3 regions of the Micromonospora sp. NPDC047187 genome follow, and region 3 is predicted to be linked to each of the others. Evidence: riboswitches for the same ligand, from Rfam matches in the RefSeq annotation. Region 3 holds a riboswitch; each other region holds the start of a gene.

The links. A riboswitch is a leader RNA that binds a small molecule or an ion and turns the genes downstream of it on or off. The one in region 3 is predicted to bind cobalamin.
Region 1: another riboswitch for cobalamin. It lies ahead of cobN (cobaltochelatase subunit CobN); the one in region 3 lies ahead of ABZ794_RS03845 (acyl-CoA thioesterase).
Region 2: another riboswitch for cobalamin. It lies ahead of ABZ794_RS22240 (ribonucleoside-diphosphate reductase subunit alpha); the one in region 3 lies ahead of ABZ794_RS03845 (acyl-CoA thioesterase).

What each region holds. Positions count from the first base shown of each region.
Region 1 covers NZ_JBEYUF010000040.1:1,050-6,465, reverse strand. The annotation lists gene ABZ794_RS32665 (hypothetical protein) at 1-22, shown strand, start outside; gene ABZ794_RS32660 (MBL fold metallo-hydrolase) at 30-746, opposite strand; cobalamin riboswitch at 1,088-1,217, shown strand; gene cobN (cobaltochelatase subunit CobN) at 1,499-5,167, shown strand; partial or broken gene ABZ794_RS32650 (ATP-binding protein) at 5,164-5,416, shown strand, end outside.
Region 2 covers NZ_JBEYUF010000014.1:138,816-144,231, reverse strand. The annotation lists gene ABZ794_RS22245 (enolase C-terminal domain-like protein) at 1-1,098, opposite strand, end outside; cobalamin riboswitch at 1,388-1,605, shown strand; gene ABZ794_RS22240 (ribonucleoside-diphosphate reductase subunit alpha) at 1,796-4,114, shown strand; gene ABZ794_RS22235 (ribonucleotide-diphosphate reductase subunit beta) at 4,168-5,163, shown strand.
Region 3 covers NZ_JBEYUF010000001.1:889,396-894,811, forward strand. The annotation lists gene ABZ794_RS03840 (copper resistance protein CopC) at 1-1,598, opposite strand, end outside; cobalamin riboswitch at 1,729-1,943, shown strand; gene ABZ794_RS03845 (acyl-CoA thioesterase) at 2,023-2,499, shown strand; gene ABZ794_RS03850 (zinc-dependent alcohol dehydrogenase family protein) at 2,608-3,600, shown strand; gene ABZ794_RS03855 (nitroreductase family protein) at 3,981-4,991, opposite strand; gene ABZ794_RS03860 (heavy metal translocating P-type ATPase) at 5,175-5,416, shown strand, end outside.

The DNA.
Region 1 (5,416 bases), on a different contig from region 3:
CCCGGAACGCCACGCCCGCTGAGGCTGGGTCAGGCAGCATCGAGGGTTGAGCCGACCTGCTCACGCGTCATCGGCTCGGCGTGGCTCGAGACGTACCAGTGGTAGGTGCTGTCGAGCAGTCGCCGGACCAGGTCGACGTCGAGGCCGTCCTCCGGCCGGCGCAGGTGCGCCGGCGGCGGGTAGAAGCAGTCGCCCAGCAGCATCACCCCCGAGTCGGGCACCAGCACCACTGCCGAATCCGGTGCGTGCCCGCCGCCGACGTGGCGTAGCCGAACCCCGACCGGCAGCTCGTCCACGTCGGCGAAAGTCCGAGTTGGCGGCAGGATGGCGAAGTCTTCCCAGGACGCCATCGCGCGTGCGCGGGCTTGAAAGCTCGGGCGCAGGCGCGGATCGGCACGTACCTGCTCTTGCAGGTAGCGGTGGCTCCACGGCCGGGCGGCCTCGGCGCGCAGCAGCGACACCGCTGTCTCGTGCCCGACGATCTCCACCCCGGGCCAGGCGCAGGCGCCCCACACGTGGTCCCAGTGATGATGGGTGTAGACCAGCCAGCGCGGCTCCGGAAGCCCGGCGGCGACCAGCGCGGCCTGGATCTCGCGGGCGTGCGCGGGGCTCTGCCCGGCGTCGATCATCACACTGCCGCGTTCGTCGACGACGACGGCGACGCCGGCCTGGACCGCCTCCGGGTCGGGATCGCCCGGACAGAGCCAGACCCGGCCCGCAAGGTGGTGGAACTGCGGGGCGATCATGGTGATCGACCTCCGAGATTGATCGCGGACACTGGTGTGGCGTTCGCCGATCCTACGTGAGGGTGTCGGCCGGCACCGCCCTGCCGGAGGGTCGGCGCAGGTCAGAGCTCGTCCGGCCATCCTTTGCTCTGCTTGCCTATCTGCACCGGTGACCCTCCGTGCCCGGTGCGCATAGGTAAGCAGAGCAAAGGGCGTCGGGCATTGATCTGGGGCATTGCGTCGCGCGGAGCCGCGCCCGCACCAATCGTTGAAGCTCGATAAGTGCCGCCCGTCTGGCGGGGCCGGACCGGCGTTGACCGGCGGCGCGGCGGTGTGGCAGCATTCGCGGCCTGACGGCAGTGAAGGAAGTCGGTGCGAATCCGACGCGGTCCCGCCACTGTCACCGGGGAGCGATCCCCCCTCGTGAGTCACGGCCGTGTGTCTGCGGTTGGAAGGCCGGGGGAGAGCGTCGATCCGGAAGCCAGGATACTTCGGCCGTCGGGACGTACCCCAGGGCGTGGACACCCGAGGAGGACCCGATGACGCACGGCGTCTCATTCACCGACGATTACCGTCGTATCGCGCTGCAGGCAGTGCATTCCAAGGACACCGGCCACCGGCACCGCTGAGCTGATCGCCCGGCGCCGACCGGCCCCGACGCATGCGTCGGGGCGCCGTTCGCTCGGGCCGTCGTACCGGCTGACGCCGTACCCACCCGCATCGCCCCGGTCGCCCCCCGTGAGGGCCCAGGGCGTCACTTTCCGGAGCCTGCCGTGCGCATCCTGCTGCTGTCCACCGCCGACACCGACCTGCTGGCCGCCCGCGCCAGCGGTGCCGACTACCGGTTGGCCAACCCCGCCCGAGTCACCGCCGAGGAGGTGCCCGCCCTGCTCGACGGGGTCGCCCTCGTCGTCGTACGCCTGCTCGGCGGTCGGCAGGCGTGGCCGGACGGTCTCGCCGCGGTGCTCGCCACCGGCGTGCCGACGGTAGTGCTTGGCGGTGAGGCGCTGCCCGACGCGGAGCTGATGGCCACCTCCACAGTGCCGTCCGGGGTCGTCACCCAGTCGCTGGCGTACCTGGTGGAGGGCGGCCCGGACAACCTGGGGCAGCTGGCCCGGTTCCTCTCCGACACGGTGCTGCTCACCGGCGAGGGGTTCGCCGCACCCACGCCCACCCCGGCGTACGGCGTGCACGGCGAACACCCCGCCGACCCGAATCGGCCCACTGTGGGGATCGTCTTCTACCGGGCGCACGCCCTCGCCGGCAACACCGACTTCGTCGACGTGCTCGCGGACGCGGTCCACAAAGCCGGCGGCAACCCGCTGCCGATCTTCTGCGGCTCGCTGCGCGGGCTGACCGCGGGCGCCGGCCCACTCGGGCTCTTCGCCCGCTGTGACGCGCTGCTGGTCACGGTGCTGGCGGCCGGCGGTGCGGTCGCCGCGGACGCCTCCGGTGGCGGCGACGAGGACGCCTGGGACGTCGGGGCCCTGGCCGCCCTGGACGTGCCGGTCATCCAGGCGCTCTGCCTCACCAGCACCCGCGCGCAGTGGGCCGACAGCGACGCCGGCCTGTCCCCGCTGGACGCCGCCATGCAGGTGGCCATCCCCGAGTTCGACGGCCGGATCGTGTCGGTGCCGTTCTCGTTCAAGCAGATCGACGCCGACGGGCTCTCGGTCTACGCCGCCGATCCTGAGCGGGCCGCCCGGGTCGCCGGGATCGCGGTGCGCCACGCCCGGCTGCGGTACGTGCCGCACGCCGACAAGCGGGTCGCCGTGGTGCTCAGCTCCTACCCCACCAAGCACTCGCGGGTCGGTAACGCCGTCGGGTTGGACACCCCGGCCTCGGCGGTCCGGCTGTTCGCCGCGCTGGCCGAGGCCGGCTACGACCTGGGTGACGCGCCACCGCCCGACGACGGCGACGCGCTGATCCACTCGCTGATCGCCGCCGGTGGTCACGACGTGGAGTGGCTCACCCCGGAGCAGTTGGCCGCCGCCGAGGCCCGGATACCCGGGCCGACGTACCGGCGTTGGTTCGACCAGGTCCCGGCCGAGCTGCGCGAGCGGATGCGGGAGCACTGGGGTGAGCCGCCGGGCGAGCTGTACACCGAGGGCGGCGACATCGTGCTCGCCGGGCTGCGCTTCGGCAACGTGGTGCTGCTGATCCAGCCGCCCCGCGGCTTCGGGGAGAACCCGATCGCCATCTACCACGACCCGGACCTGCCGCCCAGCCACCACTACCTGGCCGCGTACCGCTGGTTGACAGCGCCCGCCGCGGACGGCGGCTTCGGCGCGGACGCCGTGGTGCACCTGGGCAAGCACGGCACCCTGGAGTGGCTGCCCGGCAAGGGCCTCGGCCTGGCCGCGGACTGCGCGCCCGACGCGGTCCTGGGCGACCTGCCGCTGGTGTACCCGTTCATCGTCAACGACCCCGGCGAGGGCACCCAGGCCAAGCGGCGGGCGCACGCCGTTGTCGTCGACCACCTGGTCCCGCCGATGGCCCGCGCCGAGACCTACGGCGACCTGGCCAAACTGGAACAACTGCTCGACGAGTACGCGACGGTGCAGGCCCTCGACCCGGCCAAGGTGCCCACCGTGCGGGCCCAGATCTGGGACCTGGTGCGCGCCGCCGAGCTGCACCACGACCTGCACGCCGAGGCGATGCCCGACGCGGACGACTTCGACGACTTCGTGCTGCACCTCGACGGGTACCTGTGCGAGGTCAAGGACGTGCAGATCCGCGACGGGCTGCACATCCTCGCCGACGCTCCCACCGGCGAGCCCAGGGTCAACCTGGTCCTCGCGGTGCTGCGCGCCCCGCAGATCTGGGGCGGCGCCCGGGCCCTGCCCGGCCTGCGACAGGCCCTCGCCGTCGCGTACTCCCTCGACGAGCAGGAGCTGCTCGCGTCGCCGGGACAGCGACTGGCGCTGCCCGCCGCGCTGACCGACGTGGTGGACGGGCCGGCCGGCACCGCCGCCGACGCGATCGACCTCATCGAGGCCCTCGCGCGGCGGCTGGTCGTCGGCATGGAGACCCTGGACTGGGCCGTTGACACTGTTGACGCGGTGGTGACGGAGGTGACCGGTCGGTCGGTCCCGGACGTCGCCGCGGTGCTGCACTTCGCCGCCACCGAACTGGTACCCCGACTGGACCGGACCACCGACGAGCTGACAAACACCCTCGGGGCGCTGGACGGCAGGTTCGTGCCGCCCGGCCCGTCCGGCTCACCCACCCGGGGCCTGGTCAACGTGCTGCCCACCGGCCGCAACTTCTACTCCGTCGACCCGAAGGCCATCCCCAGCCGCAACGCCTGGGACGTCGGGGTGGCCCTCGCCGACTCGCTGCTGGCCCGGCACCTCGCCGACACCGGGGTGTACCCCCGCTCGGTGGGGTTGACCGTCTGGGGCACCAGCGCGATGCGGACCCAGGGCGACGACATCGCCGAGGTGCTCGCGCTGCTGGGCTGCCGGCCCGTCTGGGACGACCGGTCCCGGCGGGTCACCGGCATCGAGGTGGTGCCGACCGCCGAGCTGGGCCGGCCCCGCATCGACGTCACAGTGCGCATCTCCGGCTTCTTCCGCGACGCGTTCCCACACGTGGTGGCGTTGCTCGACGACGCCGTCCGGCGGGTCGCCGCCCTGAACGAGCCGGACGAGGAGAACTACCTGCGGGCGCACGTCGCCGCCGACCTCGCCGAGCACGGCGACGAGCGGCGGGCCACCGCCCGGATCTTCGGCTCCAAACCCGGCGCGTACGGCGCCGGGCTGCTGCCCCTGATCGACGCCCGGACCTGGCGCAGCGACGCCGACCTGGCCGAGGTGTACGCGGTGTGGGGCGGCTACGCGTACGGCCGGGGCCTGGACGGGCGGGAGGCGCGCGCCGACATGGAGCGCTCGTTCGCCCGGATCGCGGTGGCGGTGAAGAACCAGGACACCCGCGAGCACGACATCGTCGACTCCGACGACTACTTCCAGTACCACGGCGGGATGGTGGCGATGGTCCGCCACCTCACCGGCACGTCACCGCAGGCGTACGTGGGTGACTCGGCGATGCCGCACGACGTGCGTACCCGCACGCTGGGTGAGGAGACCCGGCGGGTGTTCCGGGCCCGGGTGGTAAACCCGAGGTGGATCGCCGCGATGCGCCGGCACGGCTACAAGGGCGCGTTCGAGCTGGCGGCCACAGTGGACTACCTGTTCGGCTACGACGCCACCGCCGGTGTGGTCGACGACTGGATGTACGAGCACCTGGCCGCCGCGTACCTCTTCGACGAGACCACCCGGGAGTTCCTGGAGAAGTCCAACCCGTGGGCGTTGCGTGGCATCACCGAGCGGCTGTTGGAGGCCGCCGACCGGGGGCTGTGGGCCAAACCGGAGCCGGCCACCCTCGACCGGCTGCGCGACACGTACCTGGCCAGTGAGGGCGATCTGGAGGACCGGGCATGACGATCTACCCGTTCAGCGCGGTACTCGGCATGGCCGACATGCGGCTGGCGTTGCTGCTCAACGCGGTCTCCCCGGCGATCGGCGGGGTGCTGGTCCGGGGTGAGAAGGGGACCGCCAAGTCCACCGCCGTGCGGGCTCTCGCCGCGCTGCTGCCCCCGGTGCGCCGGGTGGCCGGCTGCCGTTTCGGCTGTGACCCGGCCGAGCCCGACCCGGCCTGCCCGGACGGCCCGCACCCGGCCGACGCCGACG
Region 2 (5,416 bases), on a different contig from region 3:
TTGGACCATCTCGCACAGCCCGACACCGCCGGCGTGCGGGCACACCGGGACGTCGAACTTCGCGGCGAGCAGCAGCACGGCGACGATCTCGTTGATGCTGGCCAACCTGCCGGTGTCCAGCTGGCAGAAGTCGATGGCCTCGGCCTGGAACAGCTGCTTGAACATCACCCGGTTGTGGCAGTGTTCGCCGGTGGCGACGCCGATCGGAGCGACGGCGCGGCGGACGGCCGCGTGGCCCAGGATGTCGTCGGGGCTGGTCGGCTCCTCGATCCACAGTGGCGTGAACTGGGCGAGGGCGGTGACCCAGTCGATGGCCTGACCGACGTCCCACACCTGGTTGGCGTCGATCATCAGGTTGCGATCCGGTCCGAGGATCTCCCGCGCGATGGCGCATCGGCGGATGTCGTCGTCGAGGTTGGCGCCCACCTTGAGCTTGACGTAGCCGTAGCCGGTGTCCACCGCCTCCTGGCACAGCCGGCGCAGCTTGTCGTCGCCGTAGCCGAGCCAACCGGCCGAGGTGGTGTAGGCGGGGTAGCCGGTCCGGTCGAGCTCGGCGAGGCGGGCGGCCTTCGTGCCCTCCTTGGCCCGCAGGATGGCCAGTGCCTCGTCGCGGGTCAGCGCGTCGGACAGGTAGCGCAGGTCCGCGATGTCGACGAGTTGCTCGGGGGACATGTCGACGAGCAGCCGCCACAGCGGCTTGTCGGCGACCCGGGCGACCAGGTCCCACGACGCGTTCAGCACGGCCGCCAGGGACAGGTGGACGACACCCTTCTCCGGACCGAGCCAGCGCAGTTGCGAGTCGGAGGTGAGGAGGCGGTAGACCGCGCCCATGTCCGCTGCCATCGTCGCCACGTCCAGGCCCACCAGAAGCTGTGCCTGGTGGACTGCCGCCGCCGCGACGATGTCGTTGCCTCGGCCGATGGTGAAGGTCAGGCCGTGCCCCGCGAGTGGCGCGCCCGCGCCGTCGACGCCGTCGGTGTGCAGGACGACGTAGGCCGCCGAGTAGTCGCCGTCCTTGTTCATGGCGTCTGACCCGTCAGCGGTCAGGGAGGTGGGGAAGCGGACGTCTTCGACGGTGACGGCAGTGATCTGCGGCATGCGCTCCTCGCCCGGCTAGGCTAAAGATCAGATGATCACTGGGAGTATACGGAGGGCTTCTCCAGCGCGTCAACGATGTGGATCACTGGAGACCCTCAGACATATGATGTTTGCCTCGCCGGGTCGATCCGCCATACCGCCCACCGTGACCGCGTGGGGAGTCCCGACTCCGGTGTCGGGCGTCGGTCGGTGTGGTGTGGTCGGCCGGGGTGGTGACAGTGGTCACCGAGTCGTCGCCGACACGCCCGAGACCGACATGTGGGGTGTGACAACGGCTGCGTCCCTATATATGGTGTCGAGCGCAGCTGGTTCGGCCGCTCATCCGGGGTGGTCGAGGCAACAGGGAACCCGGTGGAAATCCGGGACTGTCCCGCAGCGGTGAGTGGGAACGACCGCCGTCATCAGCACTGGGCCACCAATCGGCCTGGGAAGCGACGGCCAGTAGGAGACCGGCGAGCCCGGTCGTGCCCGCGAGTCCGAAGACCTGCCAGCGCGCCGCGTACCCGCACCCGGGTGGGCGGCGGTCCGAGGCCGCGTGGGACGGCTGACGCCACCTGACCCACGCCGGCTGGCGTGGCGTCCGTCGGTGTCTGTCTCCTCGCGTCCGGGCCACCAGGTCTCGAACTCCGAGGAGCGAGTGGTGACAGTCACCGAGGTAGTCCCGGCCAGCGGCGACGCGACAGTGCGGCGGACGCCGATGCAGGTCCGCAAGCGCGACGGCGGCACCGAACCCGTGGACGTGAACAAGATCGTCCGGGCGGTCGAGCGGTGGGCCGACGACCTGACCGACGTCGACCCGATGCGGGTGGCCACCCGCACCATCAGCGGCCTCTACGACGGCGCGACCACTGCTGAACTGGACCGGCTGTCCATCCAGACCGCCGCCGAGATGATCGGTGAGGAGCCGCAGTACTCGCGCCTCGCCGCGCGGCTGCTGGCCGGCTACGTCGACAAGGAGGTGCGCCGACAGGGCGTCACCTCGTTCAGCGCGGCGATCCGGGTCGGCCACGCCGAGGGCCTGATCGGTGACGACACCGCCGCGTTCGTCGCCGCACACGCCGCGACGCTCGACCACGCCATCGACCCGGACGGCGACCGCCGGTTCGAGTACTTCGGCCTGCGCACCGTGTACGACCGATACCTGCTGCGCCACCCCACCAGCCGACTGGTCTTGGAGACCCCGCAGTACTGGCTGCTGCGGGTGTCCTGCGGCCTGTCCCGGACGGCGGACGAGGCGGTCGGCTTCTACCGGCTGATGTCCAGCCTGGCCTACCTGCCCAGCTCACCGACCTTGTTTAACTCCGGGACCCGGCACACCCAGATGTCCTCCTGCTACCTGGTCGACTCCCCGCTCGACGAGCTGGACTCGATCTACCAGCGGTACGCCCAGGTCGCCAACCTGTCGAAGTTCGCCGGTGGCATCGGCATCGCGTACTCCCGGGTCCGCTCCCGGGGAGCGCTGATCCGGGGCACGAACGGGCAGTCCAACGGGATCGTGCCATGGCTGCGCACCCTGGACGCGAGCGTCGCCGCGGTGAACCAGGGTGGCCGACGCAAGGGCGCGGCCTGCGTCTACCTGGAGCCGTGGCACCCGGACATCGAGGAGTTCCTGCAACTGCGGGACAACACCGGCGAGGACGCCCGGCGCACCCACAACCTCAACCTGGCCAACTGGATCCCGGACGAGTTCATGCGCCGGGTCGAGGCCGACGCGCTGTGGTCGCTGTTCGACCCGCACGAGGTGCCCGAGCTGCCCGACCTGTGGGGGGAGCGGTTCGACGCCGCGTACCGGGAGGCCGAGGCGCAGGGTCGCCACGTGCGGCAGGTCCCGGCACGGGAGCTGTACGGGAAGATGATGCGGACCCTCGCCCAGACCGGCAACGGCTGGATGACCTTCAAGGACGCCGCCAACCGACTGTGCAACCAGACCGCCGAGCCGGGCAACGTGGTGCACCTGTCCAACCTCTGCACCGAGATCGTCGAGGTGTCCAGCGACGCCGAGACCGCCGTGTGCAACCTCGGCTCGGTGAACCTCGCCGCCCACCTCACCGACGGCGGGATCGACTGGGAGCGGCTGCGCGTCACGGTGCGGACCGCGGTGACCTTCCTCGACCGGGTCATCGACATCAACTACTACCCGACGGCGCAGGCGGCGGCGAGCAACCCCCGCTGGCGGCCGGTCGGACTCGGGCTGATGGGCCTACAGGACGTCTTCTTCGCGCTGCGGCTGCCGTTCGACTCGCCGGCCGCGCGGGAGCTGTCCACCCGGATCAGCGAGGAGCTGTACCTGACCGCGTTGGAGACCTCCGCCGACCTGGCGCGCGACTTCGGCGCGCATCCGGCGTACCCGCAGACCCGGGCCGCGCGGGGCCAGCTCCAACCCGACCTGTGGGGTGTCGAGGGTACGCAGACCGCGCGGTGGGACGCGCTGCGCGAGCGGGTCGAGGCGTACGGGCTGCGCAACTCGCTGCTCGTGGCGGTCGCGCCGACCGCCACCATCGCCTCGATCGCCGGGTGCTACGAGTGCATCGAGCCGCAGGTGTCCAACCTGTTCAAGCGCGAGACCCTGTCGGGGGAGTTCCTCCAGGTCAACACCGCCCTGGTACGCGAGCTGAAGGCCCGTGGTCTGTGGACCGAGCGGATCCGTTCGGCGATCAAGCGGGCGGAGGGCTCGGTGCAGGACATCGCCGAGCTGCCGGCCGGCGTACGGGAGCTGTTCCGCACCGCGTGGGAGCTGCCGCAGCGGGCGCTGATCGACCTGGCCGCCGCCCGCGCCCCGTTCATCGACCAGTCCCAGTCGCTGAACCTGTTCCTGGCCGCGCCGACCATCGGCAAGCTCTCCTCGATGTACCTGTACGCCTGGAAGGCCGGGCTGAAGACCACCTACTACCTGCGATCGCGCCCTGCGACGCGGATCCAGCAGGCCACCGTCAGCGCTGTCGCACCCGTCGTCGTCGACGCGGAGGCGCTGGCCTGCTCGCTGGAGAACCCCGAGTCGTGCGAGGCCTGCCAGTGACCGCCGACGCCGCCACCACCGACGCCAGCACCACCGACACGAGGACCACGCACATGCTGCTCGACCCCGGGATGGACCTGACTCTCCGCCCGATGCGCTACCCGCACTTCTTCGACCGGTTCCGCGACGCGATCCGCAACACCTGGACGGTCGAGGAGGTCGACCTGCACGCCGACCTCGCCGACCTGGACAAGCTGTCGCCGGCCGAACGGCACCTGGTCAGCCGCCTGGTGGCGTTCTTCGCCACCGGTGACACGATCGTCGCCAACAACCTGGTGCTCAACCTCTACCAGCACGTCAACAGCCCGGAGGGTCGTCTCTACCTGTCTCGCCAGCTGTTCGAGGAGGCCGTGCACGTCCAGTTCTATCTCAACCTGCTCGACACGTACGTGCCCGACGAGACGGAGCGCTTCGAGGCATTCGCGGCCATCGAGAACATCCCCTCGATCCGTCGTAAGGCCGAGTTCTGCTTCCGGTGGATCGACTCGCTGAACGACCTGCGCGAGCTGCGGTCCCGCGAGGACCGGCGCACGTTCCTGCTCAACCTGATCTGCTTCGCCGCCTGCATCGAGGGGTTGTTCTTCTACGGCGCGTTCGCCTACGTCTACTTCCTGCGCTCCCGCGGCCTGCTGCACGGCCTCGCCTCGGGCACCAACTGGGTGTTCCGCGACGAGTCCATGCACATGGCGTTCGCGTTCGACGTCGTCGACACCGTTCGCGCCGAGGAGCCGGACCTGTTCGACGACGACCTCGCCGACCAGGTTCGCCGGATGCTCACCGAGGCCGTCGAGTGTGAGGTGCAGTTCGCCGAGGACCTGGTGGGCCACGGTGTGCCCGGTCTGACGTTGGCCGACATGCGGGAGTACCTCCAGCACGTCGCCGACCGCCGCCTCGCCCAGCTCGGCATCGCGCCGCACTACGGGTCGAGCAACCCGTTCGGCTTCATGGAGTTGCAGGACGTGCAGGAGCTGTCCAACTTCTTCGAGCGGCGGGTGTCGGCGTACCAGGTCGGGGTGACCGGCACTGTCGCCTTCGACGACGACTTCTAGGCGGCAACCTCAACCCACGCGTTGCCCCTGAGGAACGCCCCGTCCGCGCCGATCTTGCAGTTTCGGTTGCCGATATGCGCGCAATGCTCTTTATGTCGCGACAGGAAGTGCAAGATCGCGGGGAAGGGGCGTTCCAGTCACGTCGATCATGGAGTTGTGGTGCCTGATTGGTGTTGTGCAGGCACTTTGTCACCCACCACAACTCCGAGATCGACGAGGCGGTGCGGTGTTGGCTAACAGCCACTCCGTCTAA
Region 3 (5,416 bases):
GGGACGCTCCAGGTGCCGTCGGGTGCCATCGTCGGGTGCAAATGCTGGTAGCCGGACAGGTCGCGGCCCACCACGATCATGTGCAACGGCTTGTCGTGGACGACCGGGAAGGTCGTTGCCGGCTGCCGGTCGGTCCCGACGATGCGGAACCGGTAGTCGGCGCGTACACCAGGGGGTTGGGACCGCTCCAGCGGCTGCAGGGTGTACCCACCGGCGCTGACCGTCGTCCCGGTCGCCAGCGTCGCGCCCGGCGCGTCGTCACCCCGATGCGTGTGCGGCCCCGTACCAGCCGGGTGTTGGTGCCCGTCGGTCGCGGAGCCCACCTGCCCCGAGTCGGACGGTCCACCGGCCGACGGTCGTGCGTTGCCGGTCGCCGGACTCTCGTCGGCGGTGCCGATACGGGCCAGCCCGAACCCGGCCAACAGGGCCACCACCAGCCCGCCGACGAACAGCGCCAGGTGGGTGTTGCTCAGCCGGGACCCAGGCGTCGCGGCGGCGAGGTCCGTGTCGGGCCGTGGCCCGGGGTCGACCGTCGGTTCGCCGTCCGCGTTGGCGAGGGCCTCGGTCACCTGATCGGTAGGCGTCGGCTCGACGGTGACGCCCGTGCGGGCCGTGACGACCGTGTCGCCCTTGCGCGCCGCCGGCACGGTGGCGGGCCGCTGCCTGTCGCTCGCGGTACGCGCGACGACGCCCGTCGCCGCGCCGGCCCTGCCCCCGCCGACCTTGCCGCCGACGGTCTTGTCCCCGGCAGCCTTGCCGCCGACGGTCTTGCCAGTGCCGGCCCTGTTCGTGGCACGGGCGCCACCGCCGCGTCGACCGGAGGTCGCCGCCGAGGTACGGCCCCGGCCGGTGGGTGTGCCGGCGGATCGGCGACGCCAGACGACGAACCCGGCCACCGCCCCGACCGCCGCGACCGCCGCCGCCCAGCCGGCCCAGGCCGGTGCCCCGGGACCGCTCTCCTCGGTCGACCCGGTCGACGGGGCCGCCGCAGCCGGCGGGGTCGACGGATCGTCCGCGGTGGTCGGCACCGCCGAGGCCTGCCCGGACGTGTTGTGCTGCTCGGTGGCGGCCACCAGCGCCGGGTCCGGTTGGGTCGATGGCGGGCTCCACCCCTTCGGCGCTGCCGTCACCCGCCCGTCGTAGCGGAAGGTCAGGGTGCCCCGCACGGTGTCGCCGTCCGAGGCGACCGACAGGTAGCTCACCGAGTACTGGCCCTTTGCGGGCAGGTGGGCGACGGACACCACCGCGGGGAACCCCGTCGTGTACTCCCGTGGCTCGAACTGCCCGTTGACCAGGAAGTACTCCCGCACCGGCTTCTCCAGCGGCTTCGGCTCCCCCTGCGACCAGCCGTTGTCGACACGGGCGCCGCCCGGGGCGGTGATAGTGAAGAACGCGTTGGCGGCGGCCTTCTCGGTGAAGTACAGCCGCACCTCCGTCAACGGCTCGCGCACGGTGGCGCCGCTCGCCGGTGTGGACGTGGCGAGGGTCCCGTGCGCCGCGGCGGGCTGGGCGGACGCGAGGAGGGCGACAGCCGAGGCGAGGAGGAACGCGAGGAGGCCCGAGACCACCCGCCCGCAAGTCTGGGGGAGACGACGCATCTGGATATCCTCACCCTCGCGAGACTTTTTTCAATAGGTGGCGATCTTCTTCCTCGGACGACAAAAGTTGACGATGAGGCCGTCCGCCGCCGCGGCAGGACGCCCTCGGTGGACAGATCCCCTGGCCAGCTATGCTGCCGACGGCGCTGGTTCGCCCCGTCGTGACCGGCTGGGCGTCGTAAGAGGGAACCCGGTGGAAATCCGGGGCTGCCCCGCAGCGGTGAGTGGGAACGACCGCCGTCATCAGCACTGGGCCAACGGCCTGGGAAGCGACGGCCAGTAGGGGACCGGCGCGACCGGTCAGGCCCGCGAGTCCGAAGACCTGCCGGCGCCGCGTACACAACCGTGTGCGCTGCCGTCGGCCTCGCGGGTGGGCTGAGCGGGTGACGGGCCGTGCGTGTGGTGCACGGCCAGGTCCTCGCCAGTGTGTGTCCGCGACCCGGCGGTGTGGTTTCCCGACCAGCACCACACCAACCTGATAGGTACGGTGCACGGCGGCCGGATCCTCAACCTCATCGACTCCGTCGCCGGTGTGGTCGCCGCCCGACACTCCGACGGGCCGGCGGTGACCGCCGCCATCGACGAGACGGCGTTCCTCCGCGCGGTGCGGGTCGGCGACGTCGTGCACGTCGACGCCCGGATCACCTGGGCCGGCCGCAGCTCGATGGAGGTGGCCGTCAAGGTGACCGCCGACCGGTGGGACCGGGCGGTGCCTCCCACCGACGTGGCAACCGCCCACCTGGTCATGGTCGCCATCGACGACGACGGCCAGCCTCGTACCGTGCCGCCGCTGCTACCGGAGACCGACGGGGACCGCCGACGGTACCGGGAGGCGAAGATCCGCCGGAAGCACCGACTGGCGTTGCGACGCGCGCTACTCGATGGTGCCGAAGACGACTGACCCACACTCGGTCCGCCCGTCGCGGCGCCGGCGCGGTCCGAGGAACCCGCCCCGCCGCCGATCCGGTCGGATAGCGTCCACGTGAAGCCTCGATCACGGAGAGTGTGGATGGTTATGCGCGCCGCGTTGTTGCGGGAGTTCGACGCTCCGCTGACGGTCGAGGAGATCGATCAACCCGCCCCCGAGCGCGGGCAGGTGCTGGTGCGGATCGTCGCCAGCGGGGTCAACCCGCTCGACACGAAGATCCAGGCAGGTAAGGCCGCGCACGCGCGTGTCGAGCTGCCCGCGGTGCTCGGCCTGGACCTTGCCGGCGTCGTCGCGGCGGTCGGCGCGGACGTGGCCGGCTTCGAGCCGGGAGACGAGGTGCACGGGCTGTGCGGGGGCGTCGGCGACCTACAGGGCTCGCTGGCCGAGTACGCCGCCGTGGACGCTCGACTGCTGGCCCACAAGCCGAGGAGCCTCTCGATGCGGGAGGCCGCCGCGTTGCCCCTGGCGGCGGTCACCTCCTGGGAGGGGCTGGTCGACCGGGCCGGAGTCCGCGCCGGGCAGAAGGTCCTGGTGCACGGAGGCGCCGGAGGTGTCGGGTACGTGGGTGTGCAACTTGCCCAGGCGCGAGGCGCCGAGGCGTACGCCACGGGCGGGCCGGCGAGCCTCCGGGTGATCGAGAGTCTGGGTGCCGTGCCGATCGACTACACAGCGAGCAAGGTCGAGGAGTACGTCGAGAGGTACACCGGCGGCGAGGGATTCGACATCGTCGTCGACAACGTCGGCGGCGCGACGCTCGACGCCTCGTTCGCGGCGGTACGCACCTACCACGGGCACGTCGTCAGCGCACTGGGCTGGGGCTCACACTCGCTCGCCCCGCTGTCGTTCCGGGGTGCGACCTACTCCGGCGTGTTCACCCTGCTGCCGATGCTCACCGGGCGGGGCCGGGAACACCACGGCGACATCCTGCGCGAGATCGCGGCGCTGGCCGATGCCGGCGCGCTGCGCCCCCGACTGGACGAGCGCAGGTTCACGCTCGACACGGTAATGGACGCCCATCGGCTGGTCGCCGACGGCACCGCCGAGGGCAAGGTCGTCGTGGACGTCGCCGGTTGAGCCGAGCCGTTCGTGGACACCGAAGTGGTCAGGGCTCGCTGCTTGCAGCGTTGCTCGTGGCTCCTGGTCCCGGGTCGCTGGTCGTCGCAGTGACAGGTCGGCATCGGTCTGGTGGTGGCTGTCAATCCCAGGCAGAGCTCATCCGCACAGCGCGGAGCGCGGCCCGCAAAGCGCCGCTGTTGTCGATCAGCAAGCCACCTTGGCACAGCCCACGACAGCCCATCGAGGCTTGTCCTCACGTCTTTGAGGAGTTGGTCGATCGGCTGTCGTGGGTCATGCCCGGCCGGCATGGTTTTGTCACGCGCATCCCGTGGTGGCTTCCGCGAGACGCTCGTTTCCTGGGCTTGGCCCCCCCCGGTGAGCGTCCGGGGACGGGCACGCTACCTGGTGCCGGAGTCCACCGCGGAGGTGTCGACGACCTGCTCAGTGGGCAGGCGCGGAGTGTGGGGTGGCGCGGCGTGCGCCCGGTCGGCGATCCCCAGCCGCATCGCCAGATACGGAAAGCCGAGCCCGGCCAGCATCTGGCGCAGTGTCTGCCGGGTGCCGTCGGTCTCGACCACGCCGCTGAGCGGCACCATCGAGACGCCGAGCCGGGTGGCGGTCAGCCAGGCGGCGGAGAGCCCCTCTCCGGCGCGCAGCCAGCTGTCCGGCTCGTCGTCGATGTTCCAGAGGATGGCATAGGCGGCCGCACGGTCGTGTCCGGGGCTGATCGGCAGGGTTCCGGATTTGCCGAAGTCCCGTACCGGCACGGTGGTCTGCGGGGGCTGCTCGGGCAGCACCTCGGGGGGCAATCCGGCGCCGGCGGCGGCCCGGCTGGTCCAGTACGCGAGCTCCTCCCGCAGCTCCGGCTCCTCCGCCGCCACCACCGCAGCGTGGGCCGCCGCGGCCGCCAACTCCATCACCTGGTCGGAGTCGAGCAGTTGGAGTCGGGCGCCCTGCGCGCCGGTCGACTTGACGATCTCGTCGAGTGTGCCGTTGGGCACCGGCTCGTCACTGACCGGCCGCCGGTCGGTCTGCCGAGTCCGCATGCACGGCACGAGGCGGGTCGCGTCCGCGTCCGCCTCGGTCTGCTCGAACCGGCTGAATCGGGCGAGCAGCTCAGGCTGGCCCGGGTCGGGTAGCCGCTCCACCTCTGCGGCCCAACCCTCGGCGGCCAGCGCCACGCGCGCGTGGTGCAGCGCCAGGCCGCAGCTCAACGTCACCAGCCGATTCTCCGGATCGGTTGCGGCGAGTTGCGGCTCGTGCACCATCCGCAGCTCCAGCGCGTCGGGGAGGACCGTCCAGCGCCACGGCTGGCTGTTGTGCACCGACGGGGCGAGACCGGCCGCCGCGGCGGCCTGCGTGAGTGCGGTGGTCAGCGGGCGGTCCCTGGCCGGCGTCTCGTGGCTCATCGTCACGACCTTTCGTTTTCCACATCGTGCCCCACTCCGGACCTGTTCCGGGCGGTGTTGCCGCTCCGTCCTCCGGGATGCCGGTCAGCCGGCATACGGATTCCCCGCCTCGGGGTCGTCCGGCCCGCAACGGATCACGCCGGTTCCCGCTTGCAGGGACCGGTGCGCTGAGACGATCCGCAGGTGGGAGCGGAACCGGACGAGTGCGTGCCGGAACAGCCGGTGCGGGGGCGGCGGGTGGACTGGCGGGAGTGGGCGCCGCTGACCCTGATCACCCTGGCCGCCCTGCTGGGCGGCGGGCTGTGGGTGGCAGGGTTGCGGACGGCGGCCCAGCTGGTCTGGGCGGCGGTGACCCTCGTTGCGCTGGTGCCGGTCACGTGGGCGACGCTACGGCAGCTGTGGCGCCGGCAGTTCGGGGTGGACGT